Regions from separate parts of the Aquabacterium sp. TM01 genome, predicted to be linked through region 2. Evidence: riboswitches for the same ligand, from Rfam matches in the RefSeq annotation. Region 2 holds a riboswitch; the other holds the start of a gene.
The links. A riboswitch is a leader RNA that binds a small molecule or an ion and turns the genes downstream of it on or off. The one in region 2 is predicted to bind thiamine pyrophosphate.

Region 1 (6,363 bases), 1.2 Mb from region 2:
CCAGATCACCGGCGGGCGTTCACGGGGTTCGGTGGGCGGGGCAGTCGCCGGGGTGGCGCGTGGGGCTGTCTGCTGCGTGGCGTGCAGGTCGGGCTTCATGGCAGCACAAAGGGTTGGCCGCCCACTGGGGTGGAGGCAATGGCGACGTCGCTGGTGGGCATCAGGCCGGCGCGATGGCCGTCCCGTCCCGCTTGCACCGCATGACGGAAGGCGCGGGCCATGCGCACCGGATCGTGCGCCTGCGACACCGCCGAGTTCAGCAGCACTGCGTCCATGCCCAGCTCCATCGCCGCGGCGGCGTGCGAGGGTGCGCCCAGGCCGGCGTCGACGATCAGGGTGACGTCAGGCAGGCGGGCGCGCAAGGTGCGCAGCGCCCAGGGGTTGAGCAGGCCCAGGCCCGAGCCGATGGGCGCCGCCCAGGGCATGAGAATGCGGCAGCCCGCATCGACCAGGCGGCGCGCGCTCACCAGGTCATCGGTGCAGTAGGGCAGCACCTCGAAGCCATCGCGGGTGAGCTGTGCGGCGGCCGCGACCAGCTCGAACGGGTCGGGCTGCAGGGTCTGCTCGTCGCCGATCACCTCCAGCTTGATCCAGTGGGTGCCCAGCAGCTCCCGTGCCATGTGGGCCAGGGTGATGGCTTCGTGGGCGCTGCGGCAACCGGCGGTGTTGGGCAGCAGGTGGGCGCCGTGATCGCGGGCGGTGTCGCGGATGATCTGCACAAAGCCGTTGTCGCCGCCACCGGGCACGGCCAGGGTGCGCTTGAGGCCCAAGGTCAGCACCTGGCTGCCCGAGGCCAGGATGGCCAGGCGCAGGGCGTCCGGGGACGGGTAGCCGGCCGTGCCCAACAGGAAGCGGCTGCTCAGCGTGGTCTCGCCGATCTGCCAGGTGTCGTCGACGGGGTGGGTTGGGGATGACATCGGTTCAGCCTCCGGTGATGGGTGAAAAACACAGCACCGCATCGCCATCGGCCAGCGGGTAGCTGGCGCGTGCGGCGCGGGCCACGAACTGGCCATTGACGGCGGTCGCGACGCTGTGGTCGTCCTGGTTTGTCTGGCTCAGGATGTGAGCCAGGGCGCTGGCCAGCGTGCTGCCGATGGGCAACTGCACGGGGCCGTGGTCGCTCTGGATGGTGATCAGCTCGGTCATGGCATCAAACAGCAAGAGGAGCAACAGGGTGGGGGCGCCGCGCGGTGGCGCCGGTAATGTCCAGCGTCGTGCCCAGGCCGATGCGCGCCAGGGCCTCATCGACCACCGAGGGGGCCAGCAGCCAGCCGTGGCGGTACAGGCCGTTGAGGCGCACCAGGCCGGCTTCGGTGTGGATCTCGGGGTGGTTGTCGGGCAGGGCCGGGCGCAGGTTGGTGTCCAGGCGCACGATGCGGGCCTCGGCCAAGGCGGGCAGCACACTGTGGGCGGCTGCCATCAGTTCCACCGCGCTGCGCAGGGACATGGGCGAGCGGTCTTCACTTTCGAGCTCGCTGGCCCCCACCAGCACGAGGTCGCCCGGGCGCGGGACGATGTAGACCCGGTGGCGGGGGTGCAGCAGACGCACCGGACGGTGTAGTCCCGCCCCCGGCGCATGCAGCCAGACAAGTTCACCGCGCACGCCGCGCACCGGCGCATCGGGGCGGGCACCCACGCCGCGGGTGTCAAACACCCAGTCGAACCCCCGCAGCGTGGTTTCACCCTTCACGCCCAGCGCGCCGGGCTTCACGGTGGCGACGGGTGCCTGCCAGTGCCACTGCACGCCGGGCGCGTCGGCGTGCAGGGTCTGCATCGCCTGCACGGCATCGATCTGGCCTTCGCCGGGCAGCATCCAGGCATGCAGTGGCCCCAGGCTGCTGTGCAAGCCGGGCTCGGCTTCGCGCAAGCCGCTCGCGTCCAGCGCCTGAGGCTGCTGCGGCCAGGCCGCCTCCTGCGCCAAGGCGGCCAGGCGGTTCAGTACGCGGTGGGCCGCACCCAGGTCCGGCCGGTGCGCCACCATCAGGCTGCCCCGGCGGGCAAAGTACGGCGGCACGACGCGGCGTTGCGCCCATCCGGCACACAGCGCCTCCCAATGTGCCAGGCTGTCCCAGCCACGGGCGGCCAGGTCCGGCTCGGCGGTCTCCAGCTCGGCCAGCGGGCTGAGCATGCCGGCCGCGGTGAAGCCGGCCGCGCCCTGCCCGTCAAAGCCGGGCGCCGGGCCCGGTGCCGGATCGAACACGCTGACGGCATGGCCGCGCTGGGCCAGGGCCCAGGCCAGCAGGCGCCCCAGCAGGCCCGCACCGGCAATGCCGATGCGGGGCAGCGAGGAGGTCAAGGTCTCGCAAGACATGGCAGGCTCCCCGTACGGTCAGGACCGCGTGTCGGCGGGGTGGATCGGGATGTAGAGCTCCCCGCCCACCTGCTTGAACTCCTCGGACTTGGCGGCCATGCCCTGTGCGAGGGCCTCGCCATCGGCCACGCCTTGCTGCGCCGCAAACTCCCGCACCTCCTGCGTGATCTTCATCGAGCAGAACTTGGGGCCGCACATCGAGCAAAAGTGCGCCACCTTGGCCGCGTCCTTGGGCAGCGTCTCGTCGTGAAAGTCGCGCGCCGTCTCGGGGTCCAGACCCAGGTTGAACTGGTCCTGCCAGCGGAAGTCAAAGCGCGCCTGCGAGAGCGCGTCGTCGCGCGCCCGCGCCCCCGGGTGGCCCTTGGCGATGTCGGCCGCGTGCGCGGCGATCTTGTAGGCGATCAGCCCCTGCTTGACGTCGTCGCGGTTGGGCAGGCCCAGGTGTTCCTTCGGCGTCACGTAGCACAGCATGGCCGTGCCCATCCAGCCGATCATGGCCGCGCCAATGGCCGAGGCAATGTGGTCGTAGCCTGGCGCGATGTCGATGGTCAGCGGGCCCAGGGTGTAGAAGGGCGCCTCGTGGCAGTGTTTGAGCTGCTCGTCCATGTTGGCCTGGATCAGGTGCATGGGCACATGGCCAGGGCCTTCGATGATCGTTTGCACATCGTGTTTCCACGCGATCTGCGTGAGCTCGCCCAGCGTGTGCAGCTCGGCAAACTGGGCCTCGTCGTTGGCGTCCGACAGGCACCCCGGGCGCAGGCCATCGCCCAGCGAGAAGGTCACGTCGTACGCCTTCATGATCTCGCAGATGTCTTCGAAGTGCGTGTACAGGAAGTTCTCCCGGTGGTGCGCAATGCACCACTTGGCCAGGATCGAGCCGCCGCGCGAGACGATGCCCGTGCGGCGCTGCGCCGTCATCGGGATGAAGGGCAGGCGCAGGCCCGCATGGATGGTGAAGTAGTCCACCCCTTGCTCGGCCTGCTCGATCAGCGTGTCGCGGAAGATCGCCCAGGTCAGGTCCTCGGCCACGCCGCCCACTTTTTCCAGCGCCTGATAGATGGGCACGGTGCCAATGGGCACGGGGCTGTTGCGCATGATCCAGTCGCGTGTGGTGTGGATGTGCTTGCCGGTGGACAGGTCCATCACCGTGTCGGCGCCCCAGCGGATCGACCACACCAGCTTTTCCACCTCCTCTTCGATCGACGAGGTCACCGCCGAGTTGCCGATGTTGGCATTGACCTTGACCAGGAAGTTGCGGCCAATGGCCATCGGCTCCAGCTCGGTGTGGTTGATGTTGGCGGGGATCACGGCACGACCACGGGCCACCTCGTCGCGCACGAACTCGGGCGTGATCTCGCGCGGGATCATCGCGCCCATCGGGTGGCCACGCAGCCGCGCTTCGCGCTCGGCGTCCTGGCTGTACTTGCTGCGCCAGTCTTCGGCCAGGTCCAGGCGGCGCTGGTTCTCGCGCAGCGCCACAAATTCCATCTCGGGCGTGATGATGCCGCGGCGGGCGTAATGCATCTGCGTCACGTTGGCGCCGACCTGGGCGCGGCGGGGTTGGCGCTGCAGTCCTTGAGCGGCGGCACGCAAGGCGGCCATGCGCACGTCATGGCGCTCGCCGGGCTGCAGGCCGTCGTCCATCGCTTGCACGCTGCGGCCTGCATAGGTCTCGGTGTCGCCGCGTGCCACCACGGCAGCCTCGCGCACCGGCGGCAGGCCGCAGGTCACGTCGATCTCGACATTCGGGTCGGTGTAGGGGCCCGAGCAGTCGTACAGGGTGACGCATTCCCCGTTGGTCAGCGCCACCTCGCGCATCGGCACGCGCACGCCGTCGTGGCTGCCCTCCACATAGACCTTGCGGGAGGCGGGCAGGGGCTCGCGCGTCAGGCGGGTCAACTCGGCCAGCGCCTGCTGGGCAACGATCGGGTCGGGGGCATTCATGGGCGTCTCTCCTTGGCAGCAAGTGGGGCAACACAAGCTCCGAGGGACGCCGCAAGGGGCCGTCAACGGGCAGACGAGGGTGGGGTGCGCAAACAGGCCTGGCCAGTGGCGGCGTGCCGCGCACTGGAAGGGCGGCACCCACCTTCGGCACCGGGTCGGGCCTCTGGCAGAGACGGCTCTTCTTTCGCCGGTATGAACCGGATCAAGTTCAGCGGGTTCGGCACGATGCCATCTCAGCGCCCACACACTTCATGTGCGGCACACCCCGGAGCAGCGCACAGTGTACGTCGGGGACGCCGCCGCCGGCAAGGGGAGTGTCATGGGGCCCGTCACGCGCCCGCAGACCGACGTGCGCGTGTGCGTGGACGGGGCGAGGTGCACGCGGCGTGCACTCAGGGCGCGGTTTTCAGCGGGTCTTCGCGCGCTGCACCGTGATGCGGTGATCACGCTGCGGCGTGACTGCGGACCCGCAGCTGCCACAGCCGCCTCCGCAGGCCGCGGTGGGCGCCTGGGCCCCGGGCATGGCACGTTCGCAAGGCGTACCCTCGGCGCTCACCGGGCGCTGCCACAGCCCCCGCCACGTCGGCCACCAGCGCCGCACCAGATACGCCAGCGCGACCAGCCCGATGCCCAGCGTCACCCAGTTTTGCCAGTCGAAGAAGAAGGCGGCGGCAGGCATGTCAGGCACTCCACTGCAGGGCGAGCCGGTACACGACCCACGACATCGCATACGCCAGCGAGAACAGGTAAGCCGCCATGATCAGCGGCACCCGCCAGCCATTGGTCTCGCGCCGCACGGCAATCAGGGTGGGCAGGCACTGCGGCGCATACACATACCAGGTCATCAGCGACAGGGCGGTGGGCAGGGACCAGGCCTGAGCCAGCACGCCTTGCAAGGCGGTGTGCAGGTCATCGCCAGTCTGGGCAATGGCATAGACCGTGCCCAGCCCCGCCACGGCCACTTCGCGTGCGGCCATGCCCGGGATCAGCGCGATGCAGATCTGCCAGGTGAAGCCAATGGGCTCGAACACCACCGCCATCGCGCGCCCGATCATGCCGGCCAGGCTGTACTCGATCGCTGGCGCCGTGGCCCCTGCAGGCGCGCCGGGAAAGTTCGCCAGGAACCACAGCATCACCATCAGCGACAGGATGATGGTGCCCACGCGGGTGACGAACACCTTCGCCCGCTCCCACAGCCCCACCGCCAGGTTGCGCAGATGCGGCCAGTGGTAATCGGGCAGCTCCATCAGCAGCGGCTGGGCTTCAGACTGTTTGAACACCCGCCTCAGCACGAGCGCCACGATCAGGGCCGAGACGATGCCCGCCATGTACAGCCCGAACAGCACCAGGCCCTGCAGGTTGAACAGGCCACCCACCGTGCGATCCGGGATGAAGGCCGCGATCAGCAGCGCATACACCGGCAGCCGCGCCGAGCAGGTCATCAGCGGCGCGATCAGGATGGTCTTGAGCCGGTCGTGCGGATCGCCAATGGTGCGCGTGGCCATGATGCCGGGGATGGCGCAGGCAAAGCTCGACAACAGCGGGATGAAGGCGCGGCCCGACAGTCCCACGCTGCCCATGATGCGGTCGAGCAAAAAGGCCGCACGCGGCAGGTAGCCCGAATCTTCCAGCACCAGGATGAAGCCGAACAGGATCAGGATCTGCGGCAGGAACACCAGCACCCCGCCGGCCCCACCGATCACCCCCTCCACCAGCAGCTTGCGCAGCATCCCGTCGGGCATGTGCGCCTGCACCCAGGCGCCGATCTGACCCACGCCGGTGTCGATCAGGTCCATGGGCCCCGCCGCCCAGCTGAACACCGCCTGAAACACCAGGAACATCAGCGCGGCCAGGATCACCGGGCCGAGTACCGGGTGCAGCACCCAGTGGTCCAGCCGGGCGGTCAGCGGATTGCCTTCTTCGGGCATGTGCACGCAGGCAGCAAGCAACTCACCCACGCGGCGGTGGCTCTGCTCCACCGGCGTGGCGGCCACGCGCGCCATCTCGCGGGGCCGTGTGGGGGCGGGCAACTGCGCCCAGCCCGTCTGGTCCAGCGTTGCCAGCAAGGCCTGCTCGCCGCCGCTGCGCACCGCCACCGCTTCGACCAC
Region 2 (6,363 bases):
AAGACCGCCAGCTCAACCGTGGACAGACCGCTTGTATCAAGGCCGGTGGCGCCACCATCCATGGCCCCCAAGACCGCCTGACGATGCACTGGAGTGCCGACTGCCACAAACTCGTCTTGCGCATTGATCGGCACGCTCTGGAGCGCTACGCCTCACATCTGGGGCGCCACAGCCTAGGTTCGCCCATTCAGTTCAGCCCAGAAATTGACACCACCCAGGGTGGCGGACTCGCTCTCAAGCTGACGGCCGGGCAAATCTTCCGAAACGTGTGCAAGCAGCCAGATCTGTTCAAGCTGCCCATGGTGTCGAGCCAGTTCGAGCAGATGCTGTACATGAACTTGCTGACGATGCAGCCTAACACTCTTGGGGGCGCGCACCTGCAAGCCCCCGTCGACGTCGTACCGCGCATCATCAAGGTGTCCGAGGAATACATGCGGGCCCACCTGTCCGATCCCATCACCATGCTCACACTGGCCGAGCTGACCGGCGCCAGCATGCGGTCCCTGCACGAAGGTTTTCGTCGCTACCGAGGCGAGAGCCCGATGCGCTATCTCAGGCAACTGCGCTTGGAAAAGGTGCGCGAGGAGCTTCTGAATCCCACCCGCAAGGCCAGCATCACCGACATTGCCCATCAATGGGGCTTTTGCGAACTGGGCCGTTTCGCCCAGCTCTACCGCCAGCGCTATGGCGAGTTGCCCAGCGAAACAGTGCGCCTGACCCAGTGATGAAACGTGCCGGGCGGGTCAGGATGTCGCCATCCAGCCCTGATCAAGCCGAGTTCAGAAATCCTTGCATGAAGTCGTCATCGTGGAAGACCGGCGTCTCATAGGCGTTCAGACCGTCGTACATCTCCAGCAAGATGCTGCGTGTGTGCGCCACGGTGGGGCCGTGAGGGTGATCCTTTGGGTTCATGTAGAACGAGCCACTCTTCAAACGGACGTGGGCATGGGTGTACTCGTAGTCCCCTTCAATGCAGTACATGAACTGGTTGGAGGCATGGCTGTGCCGCACCGGAAACCCGCCACCTTGCTCGACCTCCAACAGCGCAATGCGCGCACCCGTTTCGGGATGCTGCCAGAGCACATAGTGTCGAAACCCATGCTCGGGGAACGTGACCCACCGGTCTGGATCCAGCTGGTTTGTTTGAATCAGGCACGCCAATGCCTGCAGTGACACTTCGGTGAGGACGTTCATGCAAGAGGCTCAGTTGACCCGACGATGGCTGCGCCGCAAGTCGCGGGCGCGCCCATTTGTCGAAGCCGAATCTTGACGCTGGATGCATGTCGGCACCACTGAATTCATCGGGCCGAGAAAGCGATGGCAGGTTATACCTGCATTGCGCAAATAAAAAGGCCCGAGAGCTTGTGCTCACGGGCCTTGATTTGGCTCCCCGACCTGGGCTCGAACCAGGGACCTACGGATTAACAGTCCGGCGCTCTACCAACTGAGCTATCGGGGATCATGCTATGTCGGGCTTTGCAAATTGGCGCGCAAAGCCGTCTTGAATTTTTGGCTCCCCGACCTGGGCTCGAACCAGGGACCTACGGATTAACAGTCCGGCGCTCTACCAACTGAGCTATCGGGGAACAGGTTGACATCTGCGTGGCGTCAATCAACCGAGAACGAAACTATAGCATGTTCTGTTTGCTTGTCTCAAGCTGTTGTCGTTTCCCATCAACGAATGGCTATCAAAAATCGATCTGAGCCGAGGCGGTGAGGGTGCGCTCCTGCAGAGGGAGCAGGTAAATGTGATCGAAGCTGTTGGGCGCTTCACGCCATGCCCGCTTGTCAAACAGATTCTGCACAGCCAATCGCCAGGTGATGGCCTGACCTTGCCAGTTCTGGGTGGTGCGCAGGCTCAAATCCATGCGTGTCCAAGCCGGTGTGCGCGTGGTGTTCGCCACATCCACCCAACGGCGCCCTTCATGAACGACGTCAGCTTGCATCGTCAAGGGCAGGGGGGCCGTGAACGTGTAGGCACCCGACAGCTTGATCAATCGCTCGGGCACGTTGGTGGGGGCAAGGTTGGCTGCGTACACACTGTTCTTGCGCTTGGCATCCAGCAACATGGCGCTGCCCGCCCAGGTCCAAGCGCCCTGGCGACCTTGCCATGATGCTTCCAGCCCCATATGTTGGGAGCTGCCATCCATCACGTAGACGTCTCCCGGTGTGGTGGCACCTTCGGGCTTGCTGATGCGGAAAGCGGCCACGCTCCAGTTGTGGATGCCACTGACGCCCTGAGTCTGCCCCTTCACGCCGACCTCCGTTTGCCTGCTTTTGAACAGGGGGAGCGGTGCGCCCGCGTTAGCTGTCTTGCGGGGGGCGTACATCAACTCGATGCCTTCGCCCCAGCTCACGTACACCTGCGTCTGGGGGGCAATGGCATAGCCCAGTGCAGCCCACGGTGTGTTGGCGGCTTTGTGGAGCACTGGCGTCACAAAGCTGTAATCCGCACGAATCGCCTGTCGCCGGATCTGACTGTGGCGCACACCCACCCAGGCGCGCCAGTTGCCCCACTGCATGGCGTCGCGCAGTGTGATTTCAGAACTGCGTTCGTGTCGGTCAGTATTGGGGTACTGGAGCGATGGATCTTCAGGCAGGTCGGGGAAGCTACCGCTGATGTTGCCAGTGCCTACTGGCGGGTAGTTGAACGAGGCCATGTGCAGGTCACTGAAGTGAACGCTGCGCAGAAAGGCAGCCTCCACGTCGTGCTTCACCGCGCCCGTTTCCAACTTGCCCTCCAGCTGCGCGAGCAAGGCACGGGTGGTGCGGCTCTCGTCATTGGAGCGGAAGTCGTACACGTCGAAGCTGCCGTCTTGGCAGTAGCGGTCGTAGACCCCCTCGGCGTCGCAACCGGAAGGAAAGGCAGCGCGGTCGTTCGATTTCAGATATTGCGCCCCATAGCTGACGGTGCTGCGCCAACCTTGTCCCCAGTCGCTCTTCAAGCGAACAGAACCCGTGGTGCCGCGGAACTGGCTGGGTTGAGTCCAAGGCTGGTTGTTGAGATTGATGCCCGGATTGATCGAGCTTGCAGAAGGCAGTCGTGAGCCCAGCATGCTGAAGCCAGGGATACTGGGTTGACTGGCAAAGCTGTGCTCAATTTCGGCCTCCAGCACCTGTCCAGGATTCAACACACGGTCGACGGCAATGGCTACGAGGCGGCGATGTCCTTCGCTGGCGTCTACGGGGCTATTGAGGCGCTCAACGGCGGCATTCACGCGCACTCCCCACTGGCGATGCTCGCCAAAGCGATCACCGAGGTCCACCGCTCCCAGGGTGTCCCCTGTGCTGTCGATGGCGAGGGTGGCGGAGCGGACACGTCCCTCAGGACGTTTGACCAGGAAATTGACCATGCCACCCGGCGAGCTGACGCCCGCCTGGATGCCACTGGTCCCTTTGAAAACCTCGAGTGCAGCCTTGTTATCCAGGCCGATGCGTGTTTCTGCGCTGATGGGCAGACCTTCGCGACGGTAGTTGTAAGCGTTGTCCAAGGTGAAGCCGCGAACGGTGAGCGTGTCGATATAGCCGACCGTGTTGTACCCATCGCTCACACTCGCATCCAGCTTGGTCAAATCCGCCAGACGCGTCACCTGTGCGTCCTTCAGCATCTCCTCGCTGAAGGTTTGCGCTTGCACGGGTTGTTGCCACGCCGGTCCATCGCCCAGCCCTGCAATGCTGGCCTTCGCTTGGCGTTTGGCCGCCGCCGTCACGCCGACGGAGGGCAGGGTGGATGCGTCGTCAGGGGTGTTTTGAGCCTGTGCACTCAAGCTGAGGCACAGGCTACAAGCGGCCACAGCCAATGGCGACAGGGCCAGATGACGATGGGACGTGGGGGATGAAAAACGACGCATTCTGTGCAGCTCCGCGGCAAAGACAGATGAGGCGTCTCGGTGGGGCTGCAGCGAGCGCAGACGCACCTGTGCAGGCGGATCTGGGTTCGGCTTGTGCTTCCCTACGCGAGGATGACCTCGTTCAGGTTCAAAGGGACTCTCTCAGCGTGTGCCGATCGTCTGATCAGTCACGCACCCCTAGCGAAGGTCGCATTCTATGCCCTGTTGGGCGACGGTGCGAGTGATCGGGCTCAAAGCCCAGGTTGGACGCCCAGGCGCTGGTGGAGCAGAGGGCTCGTGGTGGTGTACAGAAGGTGTTGCGGCGCCTCAGGGTTCAAGGCGGCCGCAGCCGCATGAGCGGCCAAAGTGGCTTCGTGGAACCCGCACAGCAGCAGGCGTTTCTTGCCGGGGTAGGTGTTGATGTCCCCCACGGCGTAAACCCCAGGCGTGCTGCTCTCAAAGGTGGCCGCAGACACGCTCACCTGTTTGCGCTCCAGGCTCATGCCCCATTGGCTGAGCGGGCCCAGCTTGGGGCTCATGCCCTGGCGCACCAGCAGGTGATCCAGGGGGACCTCGCGGGCCACGCTGTCAGGCCCTAGCACGTTCAGCATCGTCAGCCGTCCGCCTTGCACGACCGCATCGGTGGGCATGCCCACCACCAGGCGCACCTGCTGGCTTGCCAGCAGGGCGCGCACTTGCCCATCCAGCGCCGGCTCGGCCTGGAACTGGTCGCGGCGGTGCAGCAAGGTCAGTGCCTTGGGACGACGTTCGACCGGCAGCGCTGCCAAAGTCAGCACGGCACCCAGCGCTTCGTCCCCGCCGCCTGAGATCACCACGTGCTGTCCCGCGAGCGCGGTAACGGTGACGTCGTCCAGGTGGTAATGAACATTCGCAACGCCATCCAGTGCAGGCAGGTTGAGCGTGCGCGGGACAAAGGCTCCGGCCCCGGCGGCCACGAACACCGCACGGGTACGCAGGCGCAAGCCCTGGTCGGTTTCCAATGCGAAACGGCCGTCCGCCTCAGTCTGCAACTGGCTGACCAGATGCCCTAGGTGGATGTGCTCGCACCGGCCTGAAATCGGGTCCAGCGGTAAAAAGGGCCGTGCCTGCGTCAGCAACTGCTGCGCCAGTTCCCGGCCGGTACACAGCGGCACGCCGGGAACGTCATAAATGGGTTTGTCGGGGTACAGCGCTACGCACTGTCCGCCGACTTCTGGCAGCACGTCGATGAGGTGAGCCTTCAGGCCCAACAAACCCAACTGGAAGACCTGAAACAGGCCCACCGGTCCGGCCCCGATGACCACAGCATCGGTGTCCACCATCGACCGCATGCTCACACTCCGCTCAGCGGATCAACTGATCCAGCTTGCCCGTCTTGTCTTTCCACTCGTCGGCGTCGGGCAGGGGGTCTTTGCGCTTGGTGATGCTGGGCCAGTTCTTGGCCAGGTCCGCGTTGATCTGGATGTACTGCTGCTGGTTGCCCGGCACATCTTCCTCGGGGAGGATGGCGTTGACGGGGCACTCGGGGATGCACACGGCGCAGTCAATGCACTCGTCGGGATCGATGACCAGGAAGTTGGGGCCTTCGCGGAAGCAGTCCACCGGGCACACGTCCACACAGTCCGTGTATTTGCATTTGATGCAGGCTTCGGTGACGACGTGGGTCATGACAGGTCTCTTGTATCGGTTAAAGGTGAATTGCGGATTTTACCGGGGCAAACGTGCCCCACCTTGATCAGCCTTCGCCGCAAAGGGCGATATGGGTCAAGGGTTGTTCAGGAATGTCGGTGGCGCCGGCGCCAACGATCACCAAAGTGGGGCGTCCGGCATGGATGGCACTGGCCTCGTCCAGCGCACCCACGCTGTGAACGGTGTGCCGCATGTCAGGCCAGCCTGCACGCGACACCACGCTCACCAGGGTGTCCTGGGGCCAACCGGCATCCAGCAAACCTTTTGACAAGGGCGCCAGTTGCCGTCCGGCCATGTAGAACACCTCGGTGTCGGCTCGCTGGCCGGGGCCCATCCCGCAACGCAGGTCGCCGGTGCGGGTCATGGCCGTGGTGAAGCTGACACTGCGGCCTGTGCCGCGTCGGGTCAATGGGCGCTGGGTAGCCGCCGCCGCAGCCAAGGCCGAGGTCACGCCAGGCACCACTTCGGTGCTGATCTGGGCATCACGCAAGGCGCACAGCTCCTCTTCCAAGCGGCCAAACAGGCTCGGGTCTCCGCCTTTAAGACGCGCAACGAGGGCTTCGGCACCAAATTGGGCACCCACGGCACGGGCATGTTCCACCAGCAGGTGGTTGATGCGGGTCTGGCCGTTGAAGTCGCTGCCGGGCTTGCCGGAAAAGCCGCGTTTGCCCACGTCCACCCATTCGGCGTCAGGGGCCAGATCACGCAGGGTCGGGTCGGCCAGTGCGTCGTACAGCACCACCTTGGCCTGGGCAAGCAGGCGCGCGCCACGCAGGGTGATCAGATCGGACTCCCCAGGGCCGGCGCCGATGAACACGACGCGGGCACAGGGAGACGAGGGTGG

Region 1: it holds a riboswitch for thiamine pyrophosphate, as region 2 does, so the genes downstream of both, thiC (phosphomethylpyrimidine synthase ThiC) here and AC3WW4_RS08920 (TonB-dependent siderophore receptor) in region 2, are expected to answer to the same signal.

Annotation. Positions count from the first base shown of each region.
Region 1 covers NZ_AP046529.1:723,598-729,960, forward strand. Annotated here, with positions in the region: gene AC3WW4_RS03310 (bifunctional hydroxymethylpyrimidine kinase/phosphomethylpyrimidine kinase) at 1-99, opposite strand, end outside; gene AC3WW4_RS03315 (thiazole synthase) at 96-917, opposite strand; gene thiS (sulfur carrier protein ThiS) at 922-1,146, opposite strand; gene AC3WW4_RS03325 (FAD-dependent oxidoreductase) at 1,151-2,311, opposite strand; gene thiC (phosphomethylpyrimidine synthase ThiC) at 2,330-4,255, opposite strand; TPP riboswitch at 4,418-4,533, opposite strand; gene AC3WW4_RS03335 (hypothetical protein) at 4,662-4,934, opposite strand; gene feoB (ferrous iron transporter B) at 4,936-6,363, opposite strand, start outside.
Region 2 covers NZ_AP046529.1:1,948,635-1,954,997, forward strand. Annotated here, with positions in the region: gene AC3WW4_RS08900 (AraC family transcriptional regulator) at 1-725, shown strand, start outside; gene AC3WW4_RS08905 (cupin domain-containing protein) at 769-1,194, opposite strand; tRNA gene AC3WW4_RS08910 (tRNA-Asn) at 1,384-1,459, opposite strand; tRNA gene AC3WW4_RS08915 (tRNA-Asn) at 1,511-1,586, opposite strand; gene AC3WW4_RS08920 (TonB-dependent siderophore receptor) at 1,689-3,767, opposite strand; TPP riboswitch at 3,933-4,040, opposite strand; gene AC3WW4_RS08925 (NAD(P)/FAD-dependent oxidoreductase) at 4,082-5,161, opposite strand; gene fdxA (ferredoxin FdxA) at 5,175-5,498, opposite strand; gene cobA (uroporphyrinogen-III C-methyltransferase) at 5,566-6,363, opposite strand, start outside.